DNA from 4 places in the Labrenzia sp. ATLA3 genome. Region 1 is predicted to be linked to each of the others. Evidence: riboswitches for the same ligand, from Rfam matches in the RefSeq annotation. Region 1 holds a riboswitch; each other region holds the start of a gene.
The links. A riboswitch is a leader RNA that binds a small molecule or an ion and turns the genes downstream of it on or off. The one in region 1 is predicted to bind thiamine pyrophosphate.

Region 1 (5,220 bases):
AGCCAGATTTCCGCCCCGGGGCCGGAAACTTCGAATTTCGTCATGGGTGTCATCTCGACGAGACCGACCGCAGTACGAACGGCGTGGACTTCTTCGCCGACGAAATTGCCTTTTTCAGTCCAGCGCCAGCTATACTGGTCCTTGGCTTCCACGCCCTCAGGCGCAAACCAGTTCGGTATTTCCCAACCGTCAAGAACTCCCCAGACCGCGCCCTTTTTCGATAGGATGTCATAGGATGGCGCAGTCTTTTGAGGGCGCGCGGCCGGCATGTCCTGGCCCGGAAAGTGAAGTTCTGCATGGGTGCCCCAGCTTTGTTTCACCTTCTGGCGCGTCCACTCCTTGTTGGCGTAATCGCCGAAACGGCGTGGATCGAGATCTGACGTGTTGAGGCTGTTGGCGCCTTCCACAATGCGTTCCGACAGATAGTAGCCGATCGCCCCACCCCACAGGATGCCGCCGGGCACGCCTTCGGCAAGCCAGACATTCTCAAGGCCCCAGGCGGGCCCGACCAGCGGTAGTTCGTCAGCAGTCATCTGGAACGGACCACGGACATTGGCCTTGATGCCGACCCGGCCAAGGGCAGGAACCATCTCGATGGCTGTTTCCCAGTTCCAGGCAACGGCGTCGAAGTCTTCTTCCACGAGATCTGCGCCGAACCACTCTGGAACGCCGTTTTCGGCAAAGAGCTTCAGGTGTTCGGTTCTTTCGTAAGGGCCGAACATGAGCCCGTCGCCTTCTTCCCGGAGATAGCCCTCAAAACCCTCGTCGCGGAGGATTGGCATTTCCGGCAGGCCCTGACGCTTGCGCTCGACGATTTCCGGCACCTTATCCGTGATCCAGTATTGATGCAGAATGGGAATGGCGGGGATTTCGAGACCAAGCATGGCACCTGTCTGACGGGCGTAGTTCCCGGTCGCGCAAATAATGTGTTCGCAGATGATCTCGCCGTTATTTGTGTGGATTTTCCATTCCCCGCCGGAGGTTCGCTCGAAGCTCTTTACCTCTGTTTTGAGATGCACCTTGGCGCCAAGGTCGCGTGCCCCTTTCGCCATGGCCTGCGTGACGTCAGCCGGCGCGATATGACCATCATCGGGGTGATAAAGCGCGGCCAGCATATCGGTGTTGTTTTCCAGAAGCGGCCAGAGTTCGCGGGCTTCGGAAGGGGTTACCAACTCGGCGCGAATTCCCTGTACGGCGGCGACGCTCATGTAGCTCTTGTATTCATCGAGCCGGTCGCTTGTATTGGCAATGCGAAGCTGGCCGCACTTGTGCCAGCCGACATGCTGACCGGTTTCGGCTTCAAGACCCTCATAGATCTCGATCGTTTTCGCAATCATCAGGCCGACATTGATATTGCGCGCGTAAGAGGGAATAAGGCCAGCCGCGTGCCAGGTCGAACCTGCGGTTAACTGGGTTCTTTCGAGAAGAGCCACATCCGTCCAACCGCGTTTTGCCAAGCCATAAAGAATTGCTGCGCCGACGCAGCCGCCACCGATTACGACAGCACGAGCATGAGTTCGCATGGGGTCATTCCTTTGGTTGCTTCAACGTGAGATTACCGACCGCAAAACCGGCTTGTAACGTTGCAAAAAATGCAAACTGGCATAACCTGAAATTATGCATCGGTTACGCTCGCTTGTTCCTTCGGCCAATTATCTTTTCGTTTTTGAAGCTGCCGCGCGGCGTGGCAGTTTCACGGCTGCGGCCGAAGAATTGAATGTCAGTCAGCCAGCGGTCAGTAAAACGATCAAGCTTTTGGAAGAGGCGACCGGACTTCAGCTCTTCCGGCGCGAACACAAGCGCCTGGAACTGACGGCGGAGGGGTTGCGGTTCTACAAGGAAATCCAGCAGTCGTTTGACCATTTGCATATGGTGCTGACCTCGCTGAGACGTCAGCTTTCAAAGGACACGGTGCGAGTTTCCTTCTCGACCTCGTTCATTCAGCTTTGGCTGTTGCCGCGGCTGAAAGGTTTCAAGGCAAAGTATCCCGACGTTTCGCTCCACATTGCCGAAAGCAGCCGGGACGATCAGGATCTCATTGTCGAGGATATCGATCTTTCGGCGCGGCTCGGGCGCGGGGAGTGGCCCGGCGTCCATGCCTGGGAATTCGTCACCGAGGAGATCCTCCCGGTTTGCAGCCCGGAGTATCTGCGCGAGCGAGGCCCCATTTCAACGCCGGCACAGCTTCTCAAGCACCCGCTTCTGCATTTTGAGGAGCGACACCGAACGCGTCTGGGTTGGAAAGAGTGGATGATGCATCACTCCGTCCCGGTGACAAAATTGGATCTCGATGCCGTCTTCACCGATGCGCTGGCCTCTATTGAAGCGGCAGTTCACGGCCATGGGATTGCGCTTGGATGGAAACACCTGGTGCAAGACCATGTGCGCGCCGGGCGCCTCGTTTATCCGCTAAAGTCGGTCTATCGATCAGGCGAAACGATTTTCCTCGTCATGCCGGCGCAAAGGCCACCGAAGCCAGGTGCTTTGCTGTTTCGAGACTGGCTTCTTCAACAAAGTGCCGATGCCGCATTCTCTTTTGAGTGAGCGGTGACCAGCCGAACCTTTGACATTTTTCAAAGAGATACGCCGAGATGATTAAGGGCTGAATCGCGCGAATTGACCAAGGAAGTCGAGTGGCGGCACCAGGCTTGGCTAACCTCTAGGGAGGTAGCCAGTCTTGTTAAAAATGCTTCGAACCGTCCCACTTTGCATTGACAATGGCCCCATTTTGACGGTCGATGGCAACGTTACCAGGGGGGTCCCGCCAAGGGGCTGAGATTCTGCTGGGCCGTTCAAGACGGCAGCGCAGTGACCCGTTGAACCTGATCCAGTTCATACTGGCGTAGGGACGGTGCGAGCGCTGCAAGTCTGACGTTGCCCCGGATGCGGGCTGTTGTGGCGTCTTTCCATCTTTCCGGCTTCGAACTGGGTCTCCAACCTGAAGATTGGAGCCTCAAATGAATTTTCCCGTCAAGGCGATCACGTCCGAGATCACCAAAGAGCCGCTGCCGGCCTCGACCAAGGTTTACAAACCGGGTGAAATCCATCCGTTTATCCGCGTGCCCATGCGTGAGATCGCGGTTCATCCGACTGCGGGCGAGCCGCCGGTGGCAGTCTACGATGCCTCCGGTCCCTACACCGATCCGGCCCAATCCATCGACATCGAAAAGGGCCTGCCGCGGCTTCGCACTGAGTGGATCGCCGCCCGCAGTGACACGGAGGAATACGAGGGCCGCATGGTCAAGCCCGAGGACAACGGCTTTGCCAGCGGAGAGCGTCTGACCCCGGGATTCCCGAACCTCAAGACACCACGCCGCGCCAGGGCCGGAAAGGCGGTCACCCAGATGGCCTATGCACGTGCCGGCATCATTACCCCGGAAATGGAATTCATCGCTATTCGCGAGAACCTCGGGCGCAAGGCACTGAGGGGTGAGGCTGGCCGTGATGGCGAGAGCTTTGGCGCCGCTATCCCGGATTTCGTCACGCCTGACTTCGTCCGCGAGGAAGTTGCCCGCGGCCGGGCGATCATCCCGTCGAACATCAACCACCCGGAAGCAGAGCCGATGATCATCGGCCGGAATTTTTTGGTGAAGATCAACGCCAATATCGGCAATTCCGCGGTCACCTCGTCGATGGCCGAGGAGGTCGAGAAGATGGTCTGGGCGACCCGCTGGGGCGCCGATACCGTCATGGACCTGTCGACCGGCCGCAACATCCACAACATCCGTGAATGGATCATCCGCAATTCGCCGGTTCCGATTGGCACGGTGCCGCTCTATCAGGCACTAGAGAAAGTCGGCGGCGTTGCCGAGGATCTGACCTGGGAGATCTTCCGCGACACGCTGATCGAACAGGCAGAGCAGGGAGTCGATTATTTCACCATCCACGCCGGCGTGCGGCTTCACTACATTCCGCTGACCGTCAACCGGGTCACCGGCATCGTCTCGCGCGGCGGTTCGATCATGGCCAAATGGTGCCTGCATCATCACAAGGAGAGCTTCCTCTACGAGCATTTCGAAGAAATCTGCGACATCGCCAGGGCCTATGATGTTTCCTTCTCGCTCGGCGACGGTCTGCGGCCGGGCTCGATTGCCGATGCCAACGACGCCGCGCAATTCGCCGAGCTGGAAACGCTTGGTGAACTGACGAAAACGGCCTGGGCGAAGGATTGCCAGGTCATGATCGAAGGTCCCGGGCATGTACCGATGCACAAGATCAAGGAGAACATGGACAAGCAGCTCGACGTGTGCGGTGAAGCGCCATTCTACACGCTCGGCCCGCTGACGACCGACATCGCTCCCGGCTACGATCACATCACGTCTGGCATCGGCGCGGCGATGATCGGCTGGTTTGGAACGGCGATGCTCTGCTATGTCACGCCCAAGGAGCATCTCGGCCTTCCAGATCGCGACGACGTGAAGACAGGCGTGATCACCTACAAGATCGCCGCTCATGCTGCTGATCTCGCCAAGGGCCATCCGGCGGCGAAGATCCGCGACGACGCGCTCTCGCGCGCCCGCTTCGAATTCCGCTGGGAGGATCAGTTCAACCTGTCACTCGACCCGGAAACGGCCCGCTCGATGCACGACGAGACCTTGCCGAAGGAAGCCCACAAGGTCGCTCACTTCTGCTCCATGTGCGGCCCGAAGTTCTGCTCCATGCGGATTTCACACGACATCCGTGCCGAGGCACAGAAAGAGGGCATGGAGAAAATGGCGGTCAGATATCGAGACGGCGGTGACCTCTATATGCCAAAGGATCGGTAGTTCGTTCACTAAGGGGAGGGGAGATGCAAACTCTCCCCTCAAAAATCACGTCTTGTCAGACACTCAAGCTGCTTTCCAGTCTGGCGATGGCAATTCTCAATCCTTTACTTCAATCCTTTTTGAGCGCGATGCCCGAAGCCAGGACGTGTTCCGGTCTGGTGCGGTTGTGCAGCTTGTCCACTGCCCGGCAATATTTTGCGAATGCAATGCAACGAGAGGGGCGGCACACCCCTGGGCTCGCCGAACTGCGTGACCAGCACGCTTGAGAATTGTTTGGCCGCTTTGGCATTCCAGCGGGATCGAACCAGGATTTCGAGCACGTTTCATTTCCGTCAATAGTCCGCCAGGGCCAGTATTTTACTCCGCAAATGACGATCGCGGCGTCATCAGGATGCCACTTGCTTTTGGGCCTTGGTCGCTCCCGACGAGGGCTGCGCGCGATATGCCGACCAAA
Region 2 (5,220 bases), on a different contig from region 1:
CGACATGTCGAAGAACTGATCGGTGCTCCGGTCGCTCTTCTATCGACAAGTCCGGAACGGGACGACACAATTCTTGTGCAGAATCCGTTCCAGGATTGAGATATGCGACACTAAAAGCACATTATTAAGGACTTAGGTTGCGTGCTGCGAATCACTGCATGCAACCGCCCTTCGTTTTCGGCGTTCCATGTGTGTGTCGAATAGACAAAATTGTGTTAGGAAAAAGGGTACTGCAAGGTTCTCTGTCGCGGCGAACATATTGAAGAAATAGCACCTGTTTTCAAAAAACTTGCTATAAGCCTGAGAAAGAAACGAAATCTCGGGCCCGCAGAACAGATCCTTGCAGTCGGCCGGTAGGCAGGAAGATGGCTGATTACTATTCAATTCTGAAGAAAACGATCGCGTCTTTACCTGAAAACAATGGCGCTGCACGCAGAAGCGTTTACAGCCGTGCGCGCAATGCCATCGTCAATCAGCTCAAAGCCTATGAACCGCCTTTGGCGCCGTCTGAAATCACGGCTGAGCAGCTGCGTCTGGAAGAATCCATCCGCAAGGTGGAGGCCGAGGCTGCACGCGAAAGCCTGGGTCTCAATCCAACCGTTCCCAAGGTTGAAACGCCTGCTCCCGAGCCGGAGGTCGCCGCTCCGCCGGTGACACCGCCGCAGGTTGAGCCAGCCGCAGAGGCTGCACCGGAAGTGCCGGCCCCGCAGGAGCCGGAAGAAACTGCTGCGCCTACGGTGGAAACACCGGCGCCTTCGCCCCTGAAGGAAACCCTTTCTCAGGCTGAAGCCCTTGGCACGGCGGCCAGCCAGGCCGTTCACAGCGCAAAGGAAGCTTCCGACCCGAGCGCGGCGCCCGTGCGCCAGGAACCTTCGTTCGGTGGACCGGCGCAGGCGGAACCGGCGGATGATGGCCTGTTCGAACCGACAAACGATGCAGCGGCATCCGTTTCCGTCGATCAGCCGTACCAAGCTGATGAGACCGGCAAGCCCAAGCAAGAGCGGGCGCCGAAGAAAGACCGCAACAAGCGGTCCAAGCCGAAGGCGTCCGATGCGCTGCGCGGCGATGCATCCGGCAGCCGGACCGTTCCGATTGTGATTGCTGCCGTTCTGCTGGTGTTGGTCCTTCTGGGCGGGGCTTATTTCCTGATACCCGCAGGCGATCAAAGCGCAGACAATGGCACTGTACCTGCCACATCGTCTTCCCAAACGGCTTCGGACAGCCAACCGGTCTCGAATGTGGAGCCGCCGGTCTCGGCAACTGCCGGCGAAGGCGACGAGCCGTCGAAGAACACCGACCGTCTGTTGAACGAAGGCGAGGCGGATGTGGTCGCGCCTGATGCCCGTACGGTGACCACGACGACCATCACCGGACAGTCCGATACCTCTCAGGCCGACACGCCGGCCACCCCCGAGCCCGCTCAACCATCCATCGTCACGAGCACCGATAGCGATCAGACGCCTGCGGCACCCGAAAATCCGGTTGCCGTCCCGGCAGACAATCTGTCGGCGATTTCGCCCGATGACAACGCGCCTGCTCCCTCTGCCTCGGCGGCTGATTCTTCAGTCCAGCGCTCGATCCTTTATGAAGAAGGTGAAGAATCCGGTGGCGCGGGCACTGCGGCGCAAGGTGCTGTTGTGTGGAGTGTCGAGGAAGAAACCAACCTCGACGGTGAAGCCCTGGCGGTTCTGAGTGCGTCCGTCGAAATTCCCGAGCGCGATGTGAAAGTCGACATTCGTATCAAGCCGAATGACGATAACTCCCTGCCGGCCAGCCATCTCGTCGAGATCAGGTACGAGTTTCCGGAAAACTTCGCTGCGGGTGATGTCGTCAACGTTCCGGGTCTCGTCATGAAGCCTACGGAAGAAGCCCGCGGCGACGCGCTGATTGGTGCTTCGGTGAAGGTGTCTCCGGGCTTTTTCTGGATTGCCCTGTCCAGCCTGCCGAACGAGCAGCAACGCAATCTCGCTTTGCTGCGTGAACGCGGCTGGATCGACATTCCGATGCTTTATGAAAACGGCAAGCGCGGTATCCTGACCCTTGAAAAAGGGACTGTCGGTGCGGACGCTGTCGAAAAAGCGATCACGGCCTGGCAGGCCGGGTAAGCACTCTTCGCCTGCCTTGAACATCTGAAGAAGCCGCTTTGCTGCGGCTTCTGCGATGCTGCGCATGGACGCTCATTCCATCGCCATCCTGGCTCAATGAATTGCGAGCCGGGCGAGGACCAGAAATCTCATCTTCTCCGTAGGCTTATCGTTTTTTGCAGGTTACCGACCTGGGTTCTTGCTCACGTGCCCGAGTGCAGGTGCTCCGGGTGGGCGGCGTCCGTCTTTGGCAACGGGTTAAAACCTCTTCACGGCGACTTGCCTTTTTTCGCCGCACAGGGCATGTTCCGACTTGGTCCGAGGGGTGTTCCGGTTTCCGGAACTGAGATGGCGCAACGCCGAACCCTTAGAACCTGATCCGGGTCATGCCGGCGAAGGGACGGAATCCTTAGCCTATTCCCGGATCTCCATTGTCATTTTCGGCTTGTCCGAAGACGGGAGATCCTATGCGTAAGTGTCTGCGACCGCAGCCCTGGCTGCTTATCCGACTGCCGGTATCGGCTCATAAGCGTTCCTGTTTGCGCATTGCAACGGGGCCTATCGGATGATTGTTTTCCTGAAGGCTGTTGCCAGGTCCTTGTTCGGCCTGCTTGTGACCGTGGCGATCTGGGCGGCCATCGTCCATATCTTCGATACGCAGCATTACATTCTGCCCGGTCCGGACCGGGTCTTTGCCGCCTTCGTCAAACATGCCGGCTTTCTGCTGCAACATGCAGGCATCACCGCCTACGAGACCGTGCTCGGCTTCGTGCTGGGGGCTGCGGCCGGGGCGCTGCTTTCCATTCTGTTGTGGCTGTTTCCGGTTGCCGCCAGACTGGCCATGCCGCCCATTCTGGTCACTCAGGCCCTGCCTGTCTTCGCGATCGCTCCGATCCTGGTGCTCTGGCTCGGGTTCGGGCTGGCATCCAAGATCGTCGTCATCATCCTGGTCATCTTTTTCACCGTCACATCGACCTTTTTCGACGGCCTGCAGCGGCTGGACCCGGGGTTGCACGATCTTGCCCGGCTCTATCGTCTGTCTCGTTTGAAGGAACTCTGGTTCTTCCGCCTGCCGTCAGGCTTGCCGGCGTTCGCCTCCGGCTTGCGGGTTGCCGCCGTGTTTGCGCCCATGGGGGCGATCATCGGCGAGTGGGCAGGGGCGAAGGGAGGCCTCGCCTTCATCATGCTTCAAAGCAGCAACCGGATGCAGGCGGACGTGATGTTCGCCGCGCTCATCCTTCTCGCGGCCATGGTGCTGATCATGCGCTTTGCCGTGAACCATCTCACCCGAATTCTTGTTCCCTGGCAGACGCTCAGCTAGCTGCCGCTCAACGGAGGACCTCATGAAAAAACACTTCCTGTCTCTTGTTCTTGCCGCCGGGTTGCTGGCGTCGGGACCGGCGCAGGCCGGCGAGAAACTGACCTTGCTGCTCGACTGGTTCGTAAATCCGGACCACGCGCCGCTGGTCACGGCGCAGACGAAGGGCTTCTTCGAGGCGGAAGGTCTGGACGTTGAGATCATCGAACCTGCGGATCCGGCCATGCCGCCAAAGCTGGTGGCTGCCGGGCAGGGCGATATTGCGGTGTCCTATCAGCCGACGCTTCATGCGCAGATTGAAGAGGAACTGCCACTGAAGTGGATCGGCACGCTGGTGGAAACGCCGCTCAATTCGCTCATCGTGCTGAAAGACGGCCCCATTCAGGAGCTTAAGGACCTGAAGGGCAAGAGCATCGGTTTTTCCGTGTCCGGATTTGAGGATGCGATGCTGGGACAGATGCTGCAATCGGCAGGATTGACCATCGATGATGTGGAGCTGGTCAACGTCAATTTCGCATTGTCGGGATCGCTGCTTGCCGGACAGGTGGACGCTGTGATTGGCGGCTACCGCAATTTCGAGCTGACCCAGCTCGAGATCGAAGGCAAACCGGGCAAGGCCTTCTTTCCGGAAGAAAACGATGTGCCGATCTTTGACGAGCTGATCTATGTGGTCAACAAGGACAAGACGGACGATCCGCGCTTCCAAAAGTTCCTGGCGGCTGTGGAAGCGGCAACCATCTATCTGACCAATCACCCGGAAGAAGCCTGGAATGCCTTCATAGAGGCGTATCCGAACCTCAATGACGAGCTGAACAGACGGGCCTGGTTCGACACGCTGCCACGCTTTGCCAAGCGCCCGGCTGCACTCGACGCGGGCCGCTATCAGCGTTTTGCGGAGTTCATGGCTGAAGCCGGCCTGATCAGCAAGGTCGTGCCGGTGGAGAGCTATACGGCCGAGATCCGGTAATACCTGGCCCGGGCAAAATAAAAGCGCCGGAGCATCGCTCTGGCGCTTTTTCGTTTCTGAAGTATCGCCTGGCTCAGGCGGCCGGCTGGTCCATGGTGCGGGCGCTGTTGCGCACGGCCTTTTGAACCTTTTCGAAGGCGCGAACCTCGATCTGGCGGACACGTTCACGGCTGACACCAAATTCGCCGGACAGGTCTTCCAGCGTCATCGGATCTTCCGAGAGACGGCGTGCTTCGAAGATGCGTCGTTCGCGCTCGTTGAGCACGTCCATCGCGTCAGTCAGCATCTTGCGCCGCATGTCCAGCTCTTCCTGGTTCGCGAGCAAGGTTTCCTGGCTTTCGCTTTCATCAACGAGCCAGTCCTGCCATTCACCTGCGTCCGCTTCCGCACGCACAGGCGCGTTCAGGCTGGCATCGCCGCCCAGGCGGCGGTTCATGGACACCACTTCCTCCTCGGACACTCCGAGTTTCGTGGCAATTTCCGAAACCTGATGCGGCTTCAGATCGCCTTCGTCCAATGCCTGGATCTTGCCCTTGAGGCGACGCAGGTTGAAGAACAGGCGTTTCTGGTTGGCCGTGGTCCCCATTTTCACGAGGGACCATGAGCGCAGGATGTACTCCTGGATAGCTGCCTTGATCCACCACATGGCATAGGTCGCGAGCCGGAAACCCTTGTCCGGTTCAAAGCGCTTGACCGCTTGCATCAGGCCGACGTTGCCTTCGGAAACGACTTCTCCGATCGGCAGGCCGTAGCCGCGGTAACCCATGGCAATCTTGGCGACGAGGCGTAGATGGGAATTGACCAGGCGTTCGGCTGCTTCAGGATCCTCATGCTCTTTGTAGCGCTTGGCG
Region 3 (5,220 bases), on a different contig from region 1:
TGGTTACGTGGAAGACCTGCTCTACTCGCCATCTCTGAATTACGGCACAGAAATTCTGAAAAACTGGACTGCGCGTTTCGAGATAGCCTCGGCTCTTGGCCAGACCGAAGCCGTCCGATCGGGAGCCGGCATCGGCATTCTTCACGATTTTATCGCGCGCGATGACAGCGACCTTGTCGCCGTCCTGCCGGACATAAAGCTTCACCGCGCCTACTGGATGGTGACACACGAAAGCTCACGTCCGCTCCGTCATGTCGCGGTGGTGCAGGACTTTCTACGCGATCAAGTCGTGCGCGATCGAGCTATCTTCGGATAGCAAATATCAGAGCGGAAAGCAGGACCGCTAGCGCCAGCGCTGCGTCGCCTCAATCCATTCCCTCGTGCGCGCTTCCGGATCGGCGTTGCGCGTGATGTCAGTGGCGACGGCTGCGATATCCGCACCATTTTCGAACACGCCAGGAAGACGCTCCGGGTTGAGGCCACCAATGGCCACCAGAGGAAGGCTGCCGATCTGCTGCTTCCACCGGCCGATCTTTTCAAGGCCTTGCGGTGCCCATTTGAGCTCTTTCAAGATCGTCGGATAGACGGGCCCGAGCGCGACATAATCGGGCTCGGTAGCAAGAGCTGTTTGCAGCTCTTCGCCGTCATGGGTCGACACGCCAAGTTTCAAACCGGCTTTGCAAATGGCTGCAACGTCGGCGTCGGCAAGGTCTTCCTGACCAAGATGGACAAAATCGCAGCCCTCTTCGATCGCGAGTTGCCAATAGTCGTTGACGACAAGTTGGCAACCGTGGTTCACGCAAACGCTTCTGGAAGCTGCGATTTCCTTGCGCAGGATGTCTTCGCTTGCGTCCTTGATCCGCAGTTGAACCAGTTTGATGCCAAGCGGCACCAGCCGCGCGATCCAGTCGGAACTGTCAACGATGGGATAAAAAGGATCGAGTTTCATTCAAACACCGCCATTCCAAGAACCGGGGTAGAAGGAACCGCCATGTCGCGAGGTTCCAGGGGTTGGGCTTCACAGGCCAGTCGTCCGGCCTCGATTGCCATCGCAAAGGCCTTTGCCATGGCGACTGGATGTCCGGCCTTTGCGACAGCCGTATTCAACAGCACTGCATCGAAACCGAGTTCTAGAACAGCGGCCGCGTGAGACGGCCGGCCGAGACCGGCATCCACGACAAGAGGAACGCCGCTGAAATGGCTGCGGTAAGCACGAAGGGCATCCAGATTGACCGGCCCTTTCGCCGAACCGATCGGCGCGCACCAGGGCATCAACACCTGACAGCCCGCCTCAACCAGCCGTTCGCCGACGACAATATCGTCTGTCGTATAGGGAAACACCTTGAAGCCGTCATCGCTCAGGATGCTTGCCGCCTCCACAAGGCCAAAGACATCCGGCTGCAGGCTGTCGTGATGGCCGATTACTTCCAGCTTGATCCAGTCGGTGCGAAAAAGGTCCCGCGCCATCCTTGCGGTCGTAACAGCTTCCTTCACCGAATGACATCCGGCTGTGTTGGGCAGTACCTTGACGTTCAATTCCCGGATCAGATCCCAGAACCTGCCACCTGTGCCACTTCCCGCCGTTTCACGCCGCAGAGACACGGTCAGAATTTCTGCACCCGATGCCCTCACCGCATCCGCCAGGATTTGCGGTGAAGGATATTGCGCCGTTCCGAGCAGAAAACGCGATGCGAACGGTTCCCCATAAACTTCAAACATGATCGTCAGCCTCCCTGCATCGGTGACAGGATCTCGATCCGGTCTCCCGCCTCAAGGACGCAATCGCCCCGTTTTTCTGCGCACACCAGATCGCCGTTGCGCGCCGTGGCCAGAAACTCATGGTCATAGGCCAGCTCATCCAGAAGCGCTGCCAGCGTCGCGCTGGCAACTTCCTGAGGTACGCCGTTAATGGTTAGCTTCAAGGGACTTCTCCTGAAGATGTTGCACGATCCTGTCTGCTGCCTCCATGGCAAAATGCGGGGCAAGCAGAAAGCCGTGCCTGTAAAATCCGTTCAGTGACAACGTGTTGCCGGAAAGCGTGACGCGAGGAAGATTGTCGGGATAGGCCGGGCGCAGGCCCGCCCCGGTCTCGATGATCTTTGCCTCCGCAAAGCCCGGATGCAGGCCGTAGGCGGCATTGAGGAGTTCCATGGTCGACCGAACACTGACCGCCTCCCGGTCGCCGCTTTCAATCATGGTCGCCCCGACCATGAAGACCCCGTTGTCACGCGGCACGACATAGACCGGGATGCGCGGGTGCAGAAAACGCACAGGCCGCGAAAGTGAGACATCCGGCGCGTGGAGCAGCAGCATTTCACCGCGAACGGGCCGCAGGTGCGGATCGGGCGCAGCCATGCCGGTACAATCGGCGACAAGATCGGTTGCCGAAGCAAAGTGCTCGGTCTTAAAACTGGCCTCTGCACCGCTTGCAGACACTTTTGCCAGCAACGCCGTGAGAGCTTGCCGAGGATCGAGATGGGCTTCCGCGGCAAAATGAAGTCCCTTTGCAAATCGGCCTGCAAGGTCCGGCTCGAGTGTGCCCAGCGCGTCACTGTCGAGCCATGTAAAGCCACTGGTACGAGATGCAAACCGGTTGAGTTCACCAGCATCGCGCGGCGCGGCAACAACCAGTGTCCCGTTGTGCCTGACCTGCCCTGGCAGAGCCTTGCTCCACCAGCCGATAGATGTTTGCCCGAGCCGCAGAACAACTTCCTCGGCACTCTCCCGCTCGCACCAGGGCGCCAGCATACCGCCAGCAAGCCAGGAGGCACTGGCGGACAGATCCCCGTTCTTTTCCAGCAGCTCAACTTGCACACCGCGCGAGACAAGCTCATGCGCCAGAGCCAGACCGGCAACTCCGGCGCCTTTGATACCGACCTTCATCCCGCCTCTCTTGCCAGGGAGAACGTCAATCGTTCGCCATCGCGGAATGTCTGGTAGACCGCCTGCATTCAACGCTTCTCCGCAAGGACCGGAACAGCCCCGCACTTCGGACAGTCAGCTTGGAAAGGTGGCCGGGGTGGTCGCATTGCGGTGGCAATTGCACTTGGCCGAGAGCACCTTCCCTTCGCCAGCATGACCTGGATCAGGTTCGTCGGGTCCCTGCACTGCGCAATCGCGCCAGCAGTATCTCAGCCTCTTGTCGAGGCCCCCCGGGTGAGCGTCTGTTGTGCCGCTCGTCGGGTGTAACTGTCAAGAGACCGAATAGATCTTCAGCTTCGTTCCTGACATCCGTCCAGAAAGTCGTTGATCTCTGCAAGGGTGCGTAGACGGTAGACTGTCAGATGATGCGGAGGTTCGCGGTAGATGCGCTCCAGCTTGGCTCTGGCCGAGTGTCTGGTTCGCCATATGAACCTCAGGAATTCGACGGTTTGCCAGTTGAACTGCTCCGGGCAGCCTTCCGCCAGATCTGGCCGGCTCTGTCCGTGGTATTGCACGGACCGCTTCACCACCCGAAAAATGCGGCGCGAGACCGGAAAGTCCAACCAGATGAACGTATCGGCGCGCTCGACACGTTCCGCGTAGGTGCTTGAATGGCCGCCTTCGAAGATCCACGCCTCCTTCAGATGAACCTCATGAGTCATCTGGTCCTTTTCCTGCCGCGTCCGTTCATTCCAACCGGACCGGTAGTGGATCTTGTCCATATGGTAGACCGGCAGTCCGGTTTTCTGGCAAAGGGCAACGGCGAGCGTGCTTTTGCCCGAACCCGGGCCTCCAACAATCATCACACGTTTCATGACGCACCAAAGAGAAGCAAGGAAGGGCTGGCCGTTATACAGATCGTGCCGGAGATGAAAACCCGAAACAGACTGTTCAATGGACACTTCAGCTTGTCAGTGCCTATCTACTCCGCAAGACGCCCTGTTGTTTGATGGAGAGGCAGATGAGCTGGTTGAATAGCCCTGATCCCGTGCCGGGAAATGCTGCAAGCTGTGACCCGATCGAAACGATCATCGTACCGCGGACCTCCGATCTCGGCGGATTTTCGGTCAGGCGCGCTCTGCCTTCTGCCAGACGTCGGATGGTTGGCCCGTTCATCTTCTTCGACCAGATGGGACCGGCAGAACTGCTGGTTGGCGGCGGCATTGACGTGCGACCGCATCCCCATATCGGACTGGCGACCGTGACCTATCTCTTTGAAGGCGAGATGTACCACCGTGACAGCCTCGGGACGCAGATCGCAATAGCCCCCGGCGCTCTGAACTGGATGAGCGCGGGCAAGGGCATCGTTCATTCCGAACGCGAACGCCCGGAACGGCTTCAGGAAAAACGCCCCCTGTTCGGCCTGCAGAGCTGGGTTGCCCTCCCCAAACATCTGGAAGAGACAGACCCGACCTTCCAGCATCACGGCACTGACGAACAGCCGGAGTTTTCCGACAAGGGCGCGTCGGTCAGGCTTATTGCTGGTGAGCTCTATGGTCACAAGGCGCCGGTGAAGACAGCCTCCGACATGTTCTATGCGGATATAACGCTGGAACCGGGAGCCAGGATCCCGCTCGATGCGGGGTGGGAAGAACGCGGCCTCTATACCGTTTCGGGCCAGATTACCATCGCAGGCCAGAGTTTCGATCCGGCGCAGCTTCTGGTGTTCAAACCTGGCGATCATCTGGTGATCGAAAACGCATCCCCCCTGCCCGCCCGTTTTGTCGTGCTTGGCGGCGAACCGATGGATGGCCGGCGTTATATCTGGTGGAACTTCGTGTCTTCATCAAAAGAACGCATCGAGCAGGCCAAGGAAGATTGGCGGCTGGGACGGTTCGATACGGTTCCGGGCGACGCGGAAGAATTCATTCCGCTGCCTGAGCGTTAGGGGCCTTGACGCTCCAGCCGCTTTCAAGAGGCGGTGCTTTTTCAAACCGATCGGCGGGACGGATCAGATCCGGCTCGCCAAAGTCCAGAATGATGTTCAGCCGCTGGCGTGCCAACGGGTCACCCGTCAGATCAGGATCTTCCGGCGATACCGACAACCTTACGCCCCTGTGGGTTGTTTCCAGTTGCCTGAACCCGGAAACGGCCTCGCGAAAAACTTCCGGCACCGTCCAGCCGTAACGTAGCGCCAGAGCGTCGATCACCAGCCAGACAGCATCCAGTCCGATCTGTATCTGGCGCGGATCCTCCACCACCAGTTTCAGCCGCAAATAGTCGATGCTGTTTTCCGAAGGACCGCGAAGCAGGAAGAAGAGTGTTGTCGAGCCATAGTCGACGCTCGGCGTGGTCAAG
Region 4 (5,220 bases), on a different contig from region 1:
GCATCCGATGCGATGTCGCCACTGCCCACAGTGCTGGTGGTCGCACCGTTGACGGTTGTCAGCGCACCTGGCGTAAAGGTTCCGTCGATATCGGATTCAGGCATGATGAAGGAGCTATGCGATTCAATCGTAAGCCCCTTGCCGGCGCCAATAAGCGTTGCCGGGTTCCAGAACATCGAGGAGATGGACTCACCCGTCGTTCCGTTCCCTGCGAAAGACATCCCCTGGTAATAAGCGCTTTGTTCTCTCAGCGCGAAACCGCCAGCGAAGGCCGAACTTGCAATCATTGATAGAGCTACTGCTGTTGAAGCAAGTAGAACTGTTTTCTTGTTTACCCACGGCATTGAGTTTCCTCCCATCCCCTAGCCCCCGGATGAATGATGACTACCTGAGACAGGATTTTAGGAGAACGCCGTTCGTTTCAACCGAATATTTACGTCAGTTCTGCGAACAGTTTTTCATGCTGCAATGCGAAATAAGCAGAATTTTTCACAGAGAATGCTGCCTCGATGGTCAAAACACTTCAAAAAGGACAAGTTAAGAGTCTGTTCGTTATCCAAACGACACACACCCAAACATTTGCCCAAAAAATAGGCAGCTCAGATATCAGTTTCCCATAACGTAATTTAACGCTGCATGGTTGCGGCTTTGCCACAGATCTCGCAACGGAACGCGAAGGATTTGTAGGACAAACCCTTTGGTGCTCCTTGGTAAAATCACCAATCAGCTTCCTTAGCGGAAACAGGACCATGCAGACTCAGTTCCGCAATTTTTTGCTCCGAAAACACTTTTAGTCAGGAAATTTTCCAGCGTGCAGCCCCTTCGTTTCGCCCGGAAGTGTTCGCTTTGCGGTCCGCTGGTTTCAAACTGCCAATCGGTCGAGTGTACCAGCCCGCAAGGAGATCGGCTGCGGACAGGACCGGTGTTCAGCCCGCAGCACTGGCAAGAAAGTTAGCCGTCCCGGGCTTCCATGAACCGGCGCATGGCGACATCGCTCCAGGGAGCCAGACGGGACCGGGCAGCGATGTGGCTATCGTAGATCCTCTGACTGAGCGCATCCTTGCTTGCAAATTCGGCCAGCACCTCGGCAGAGGTCGCCCGCAGCGCCTCCAGCACATCATCCGGATAGGGGCGAACAACGACGCCGTCTTCCTCCTGCAACAGCTGCAGCGCGCCCGCATTTTCCCAATCGCTTTCGGCAAGCGACCGGCCGTTTTCGGCTTTGCAGGCTTCCAGAATGATCGCGCGAAGGTCTTCCGGCAGACCTTCCAGCGCCACTGTGTTGAAGATCGCTTCACCGGTTCCGTTGGGCTCATGAAACCCGGGCGTATAGTAGGACTTGGCAGCTTTCTGGAAGCCCATTGCACGGTCCGACCATGGCCCCAGGAATTCCGTGGCATCCAGCACCCCGCTGTCCAGCGCCTGGAACAGCTCGCCGGGTGGCAGACTGATAGGCGTTGCCCCAAGCCTGCGCATCACTTCGCCGCCAAGACCCGGCATGCGGATCTTCAGCCCCTTGAGATCGTCCAGCGTGTTGATCTCGCGCTTGAACCAGCCCCCCATCTGAACGCCGGTATTTCCGGCCATGACGGGCCGTAGCCCGAAGGGAGCATAAAGCTCGTCCCAGAGCGCCTGACCGCCCCCCTGTTCGATCCAGGTAATGTGTTCATGCGGCAGCAGGCCGAACGGGATGGCCGTGAAATAGACCGAGGCCGGGATCTTGCCCTGCCAGAAAAACGAGGCCGTATGCGCCATCTGCGCCGTACCCGCGGAAACTGCCTCGAACACGCCCAGCGCCGGCACCAGTTCACCGGCTGCGTAAAGCCGGATGCGCAGCCGTCCTCCGGACATAAGTTCGATCCTGTCCGCAATGCGCTGCGCCGTCATCCCGGGACCCGGCAGGTTTTTCGGCCAGGATGTCACCATCTTCCATTCCAGCGTCGCCTGTTCCTGCGCCAGCGCAGGGGCAGCCAATGCGCTGGCTCCGACGGCGGCGGATGCCCCCAGAAGCCCTCTGCGACTGATCCGTCCGGTTTCGGTCTTTGGCTGACTGGTCATCTCACTTGCTCCAGAACGCGTGGAAATGATGAACGGGGCCATGACCACTGCCGATGTGCAATTCATCGGCGGCGGCGATTGCGGCCTGAATATAGGATTTGGCGGACCGTACGGCCGCTTCCATGTCCTGCCCCTTGGCAAGTCCCGCGGCTATGGCCGACGACAGCGTACAGCCGGTTCCGTGGGTGTTGTCGGTCTTGACCCTGTCGGACCGGAGCCAGATCGCATTGCCTTCACGGTCCAGCAGCAGGTCCGCACTTTGCGCGCCGGCCCCGTGCCCGCCCTTGAGCAGAACCGAGTTGGCTCCGAGGCCGAGAAGACGCTCTGCCTGTGTGTGCATCTGCGTTTCGTCTGCCGCCACATCGGCCTGCAACATGCGGGCAGCTTCATGCAGGTTCGGTGTCACGATGTCGGCCAGCGGCAGCAACAGGGTGATCAACGTGTCCACGGCACTGTCCGCCAACAGGGGATCCCCGGATGCGGCAACCATCACAGGATCAAGCACCACTGTGCCCGTCTCGAGCGTCTGCAGCCCTTCCGCCACGGCCTCGATCGTATCGACCTTCGACAGCATGCCGATCTTGGTTGCCTTGACGGTCAGGTCGGTGAAGACTGCGGTCATCTGGGCGCGGACGAAATCCGGCGGCACATCGTGAATGGCGCTGACACCCAGCGTGTTCTGCGCTGTTAGTGCCGCAATGACGCTCGCGCCATAGACACCATTGGCGGAGAAGGTCTTGAGATCCGCCTGAATACCGGCTCCGCCGCCGGAATCCGATCCTGCAATGGTCACCGCGATTGCGGTCATGAAAGCCTCCAGAATGTAAAATGACGGCAAGCGCGCATCAGCCGGTCTTGAGACGGGTTTCAATGTCGCGGTCGGTCAGTGAATAGAGCGCGTCGAGCAATTCCGGCACGAGACTGCCCGGCCCGGCCGACTGGCCCGCGGCAATTTCGCCGGCAATGTTAAAGACGGACAGTCCGCAAGCGGCGGCCAACGCCCGGTCGTTTTCGACACTCAGGAACGCTGCCAGAACCGCACCACCAGCACAGCCGGTGGCCGTCACGCGCGACATCAGCGGATCACCGTTGCGCAGCAGGAAGTCTTCACCCCGGCTTTCGATCCTGTCCTCCGGGCCGGTCACGGCAAAAACCGTTCCCGCCTCTATCAGGTTATCGACATCCGCCCGATCCGGCAAAAGCGCGGCAAGTTCATCCGAATTCAGCCGCACCAGATCCGGTTTCGGCTCCAGAAGCTCACGCGCAAAGGCACAGCGAACGGGGGACCGGTTGACGAAAACCGGATCGACACAGACCGGCCGGCCGGCCTTCCTGGCAGCTTCGATGGCAAGCGGGATGGCCGCGCGGCGTTCCTCGTCGAGCGTGCCGAGGTTCACCAGCAGCGCGTCGGCGCCGCCAGCAAAGGCGGCAACTTCCTCCCGCGCGATCGTCATGGAAGGGATGGCGCCAAGTGCCAGCAGCACATTGGCAGTGAAATTCTGCGCGACAGCGTTGGTTATAGCGTGAACACGCGGCGTTTTCTGCCGCACTCGCTCCAGCATGGTGAAGACAAGTTCAGCGCTCAACGCCTGCGTGGAAGCGGCGACGGACAGGCTCATAACGGCTCTCCTGTGACGGAAAACCCATTGCCGGTATTCCGGAAAAGACGTGTTGCGGGAAGTGGTGTTTGCATCATGATCTCAAATCCCTCCGCCGGTATCAGCCGGATCAGGTTCAAGGAGTTGGCAAGCCGCCTCTCAGCCCGAACCTGAATGGCCGGGCACCCCCATGAGATGTTTGCACTGCTAACAAGCTGGCAGCGCGATTGCAAGACCCGGCATGTGCAGAGCCGCCACTCCGCAATTGACTGGCGCAAGGAGATGGGCGATGTCCTAGTCTACTTTTTGTGAATCTGTCGCCCGGCCCTTTTTCGAAACCGAACGGCCCGGTGAACGGTTCAGGTGACACGCTCACCCACTTCAAACCCCAACTGCCGGAGCGCCCCATGGTACCGTTTTTCGTGATGATCAAATGCCAGTTGGGCAAGACCTATCAGGTTGCCAACGCAATTGCGGACGCTGAAATTGCGTCCGAAGTCTATTCGACCTCCGGCGACTACGATCTCCTGGTGAAATTCTATGTCGAGGACGGTTCGGACATCGGTCATTTCGTGAACGAGAAGGTCCATCCGATCGACGGCATTCAGGACACCAAAACCATCATAACCTTCAAAGCTTTCTAAGGTCAGACCCGGACAATTTCCATGCAGCTTCTTAAATCCGCAGCCCTTTGCCTGAGCCTTGCTCTTGCCCCCCTCAGCACCACCGCATCCGCGCAAGGCATGCCGCCGGAGCAGATCAAGCAGATCCTGGACATGACCAAGGCCAACTGGGTGTCATTCCGCGACTGGCAGGGCCAGGAGCTGATCTATTTCACCCACCTGGAATCCTGGAAGTGCGGTATCGACTATGTCTTCTACGGACTGAACGACGGCCCGATTGACCAGGAATGGCAACTGGAAGCCTGTGATCCGGACAACCCCAACGTCGTGCTCAAGGAAAAACCGTACCTGGAACTTCCCGCCGGGTCGGCCCAGTCGATCAGCGTGCAGCTGATCTACAAGGACGGCACCAAGAGCGCGACCGAGCGGTTCGAGTACAAGCCGCAATAAGGCTGAATTAAGAAACCACCCGTATTCGCCGTCATTCCGGACAAGCGCAGTAAAGCTGCGCGCAGATCCGGAATCCAGCGCATCAGCGTGAGCGGAGCGAACTCTTTTCTATTCGTGTAATGCCGCGCCAAAGGCGCGAAATAAGTCTGGATTCCGGATCAGCGCTCGGCTTCGCCTCACTTGTCCGGAATGACTCAGGAAAGGCAGTGTGACCTGCCCTCTTGTCTCTCCCGCCTACGAACGCGACGGCGACGACGCCCGGCGGGCCTTGGTCCGGTCCAGGCCGAGCTTGTGTTCACGGTAGATGACGAAGATACCGGCGGCAATCACGATTGCCGCCCCCAGCACCACCGTCGGCAGCGGCGTTTCATTGAAGATCACCCAGCCGACAATGATCGCCCACAGCATGTTGACATAGTCGAACGGTGCAACGGTGGAGGCATCGGCAAAGCGGTAGCTCTGCGTGAGCAGGATCTGGCCGACACCGCCGG

Region 2: it holds a riboswitch for thiamine pyrophosphate, as region 1 does, so the genes downstream of both, AC2A6O_RS06945 (ABC transporter permease) here and thiC (phosphomethylpyrimidine synthase ThiC) in region 1, are expected to answer to the same signal.
Region 3: it holds a riboswitch for thiamine pyrophosphate, as region 1 does, so the genes downstream of both, thiO (glycine oxidase ThiO) here and thiC (phosphomethylpyrimidine synthase ThiC) in region 1, are expected to answer to the same signal.
Region 4: it holds a riboswitch for thiamine pyrophosphate, as region 1 does, so the genes downstream of both, thiM (hydroxyethylthiazole kinase) here and thiC (phosphomethylpyrimidine synthase ThiC) in region 1, are expected to answer to the same signal.

What each region holds. Positions count from the first base shown of each region.
Region 1 covers NZ_JBXUKV010000010.1:229,691-234,910, reverse strand. Annotated here, with positions in the region: gene AC2A6O_RS26360 (GcvT family protein) at 1-1,523, opposite strand, end outside; gene AC2A6O_RS26355 (LysR substrate-binding domain-containing protein) at 1,618-2,544, shown strand; TPP riboswitch at 2,743-2,867, shown strand; gene thiC (phosphomethylpyrimidine synthase ThiC) at 2,958-4,766, shown strand.
Region 2 covers NZ_JBXUKV010000002.1:531,731-536,950, reverse strand. Annotated here, with positions in the region: gene AC2A6O_RS06955 (adenylosuccinate synthase) at 1-99, shown strand, start outside; gene AC2A6O_RS06950 (hypothetical protein) at 366-2,105, shown strand; TPP riboswitch at 2,396-2,502, shown strand; gene AC2A6O_RS06945 (ABC transporter permease) at 2,650-3,405, shown strand; gene AC2A6O_RS06940 (ABC transporter substrate-binding protein) at 3,428-4,369, shown strand; gene rpoH (RNA polymerase sigma factor RpoH) at 4,443-5,220, opposite strand, start outside.
Region 3 covers NZ_JBXUKV010000001.1:340,926-346,145, forward strand. Annotated here, with positions in the region: gene AC2A6O_RS01510 (LysR family transcriptional regulator) at 1-316, shown strand, start outside; gene AC2A6O_RS01515 (thiamine phosphate synthase) at 344-949, opposite strand; gene AC2A6O_RS01520 (thiazole synthase) at 946-1,719, opposite strand; gene thiS (sulfur carrier protein ThiS) at 1,725-1,922, opposite strand; gene thiO (glycine oxidase ThiO) at 1,906-2,883, opposite strand; TPP riboswitch at 3,045-3,165, opposite strand; gene AC2A6O_RS01535 (P-loop NTPase family protein) at 3,213-3,725, opposite strand; gene AC2A6O_RS01540 (pirin family protein) at 3,884-4,810, shown strand; gene AC2A6O_RS01545 (DUF6030 family protein) at 4,788-5,220, opposite strand, start outside.
Region 4 covers NZ_JBXUKV010000004.1:558,264-563,483, forward strand. Annotated here, with positions in the region: gene AC2A6O_RS14075 (OmpP1/FadL family transporter) at 1-287, opposite strand, end outside; gene AC2A6O_RS14080 (TRAP transporter substrate-binding protein) at 952-2,058, opposite strand; gene thiD (bifunctional hydroxymethylpyrimidine kinase/phosphomethylpyrimidine kinase) at 2,060-2,866, opposite strand; gene thiM (hydroxyethylthiazole kinase) at 2,904-3,677, opposite strand; TPP riboswitch at 3,746-3,856, opposite strand; gene AC2A6O_RS14095 (Lrp/AsnC ligand binding domain-containing protein) at 4,064-4,300, shown strand; gene AC2A6O_RS14100 (hypothetical protein) at 4,322-4,729, shown strand; gene AC2A6O_RS14105 (DMT family transporter) at 4,964-5,220, opposite strand, start outside.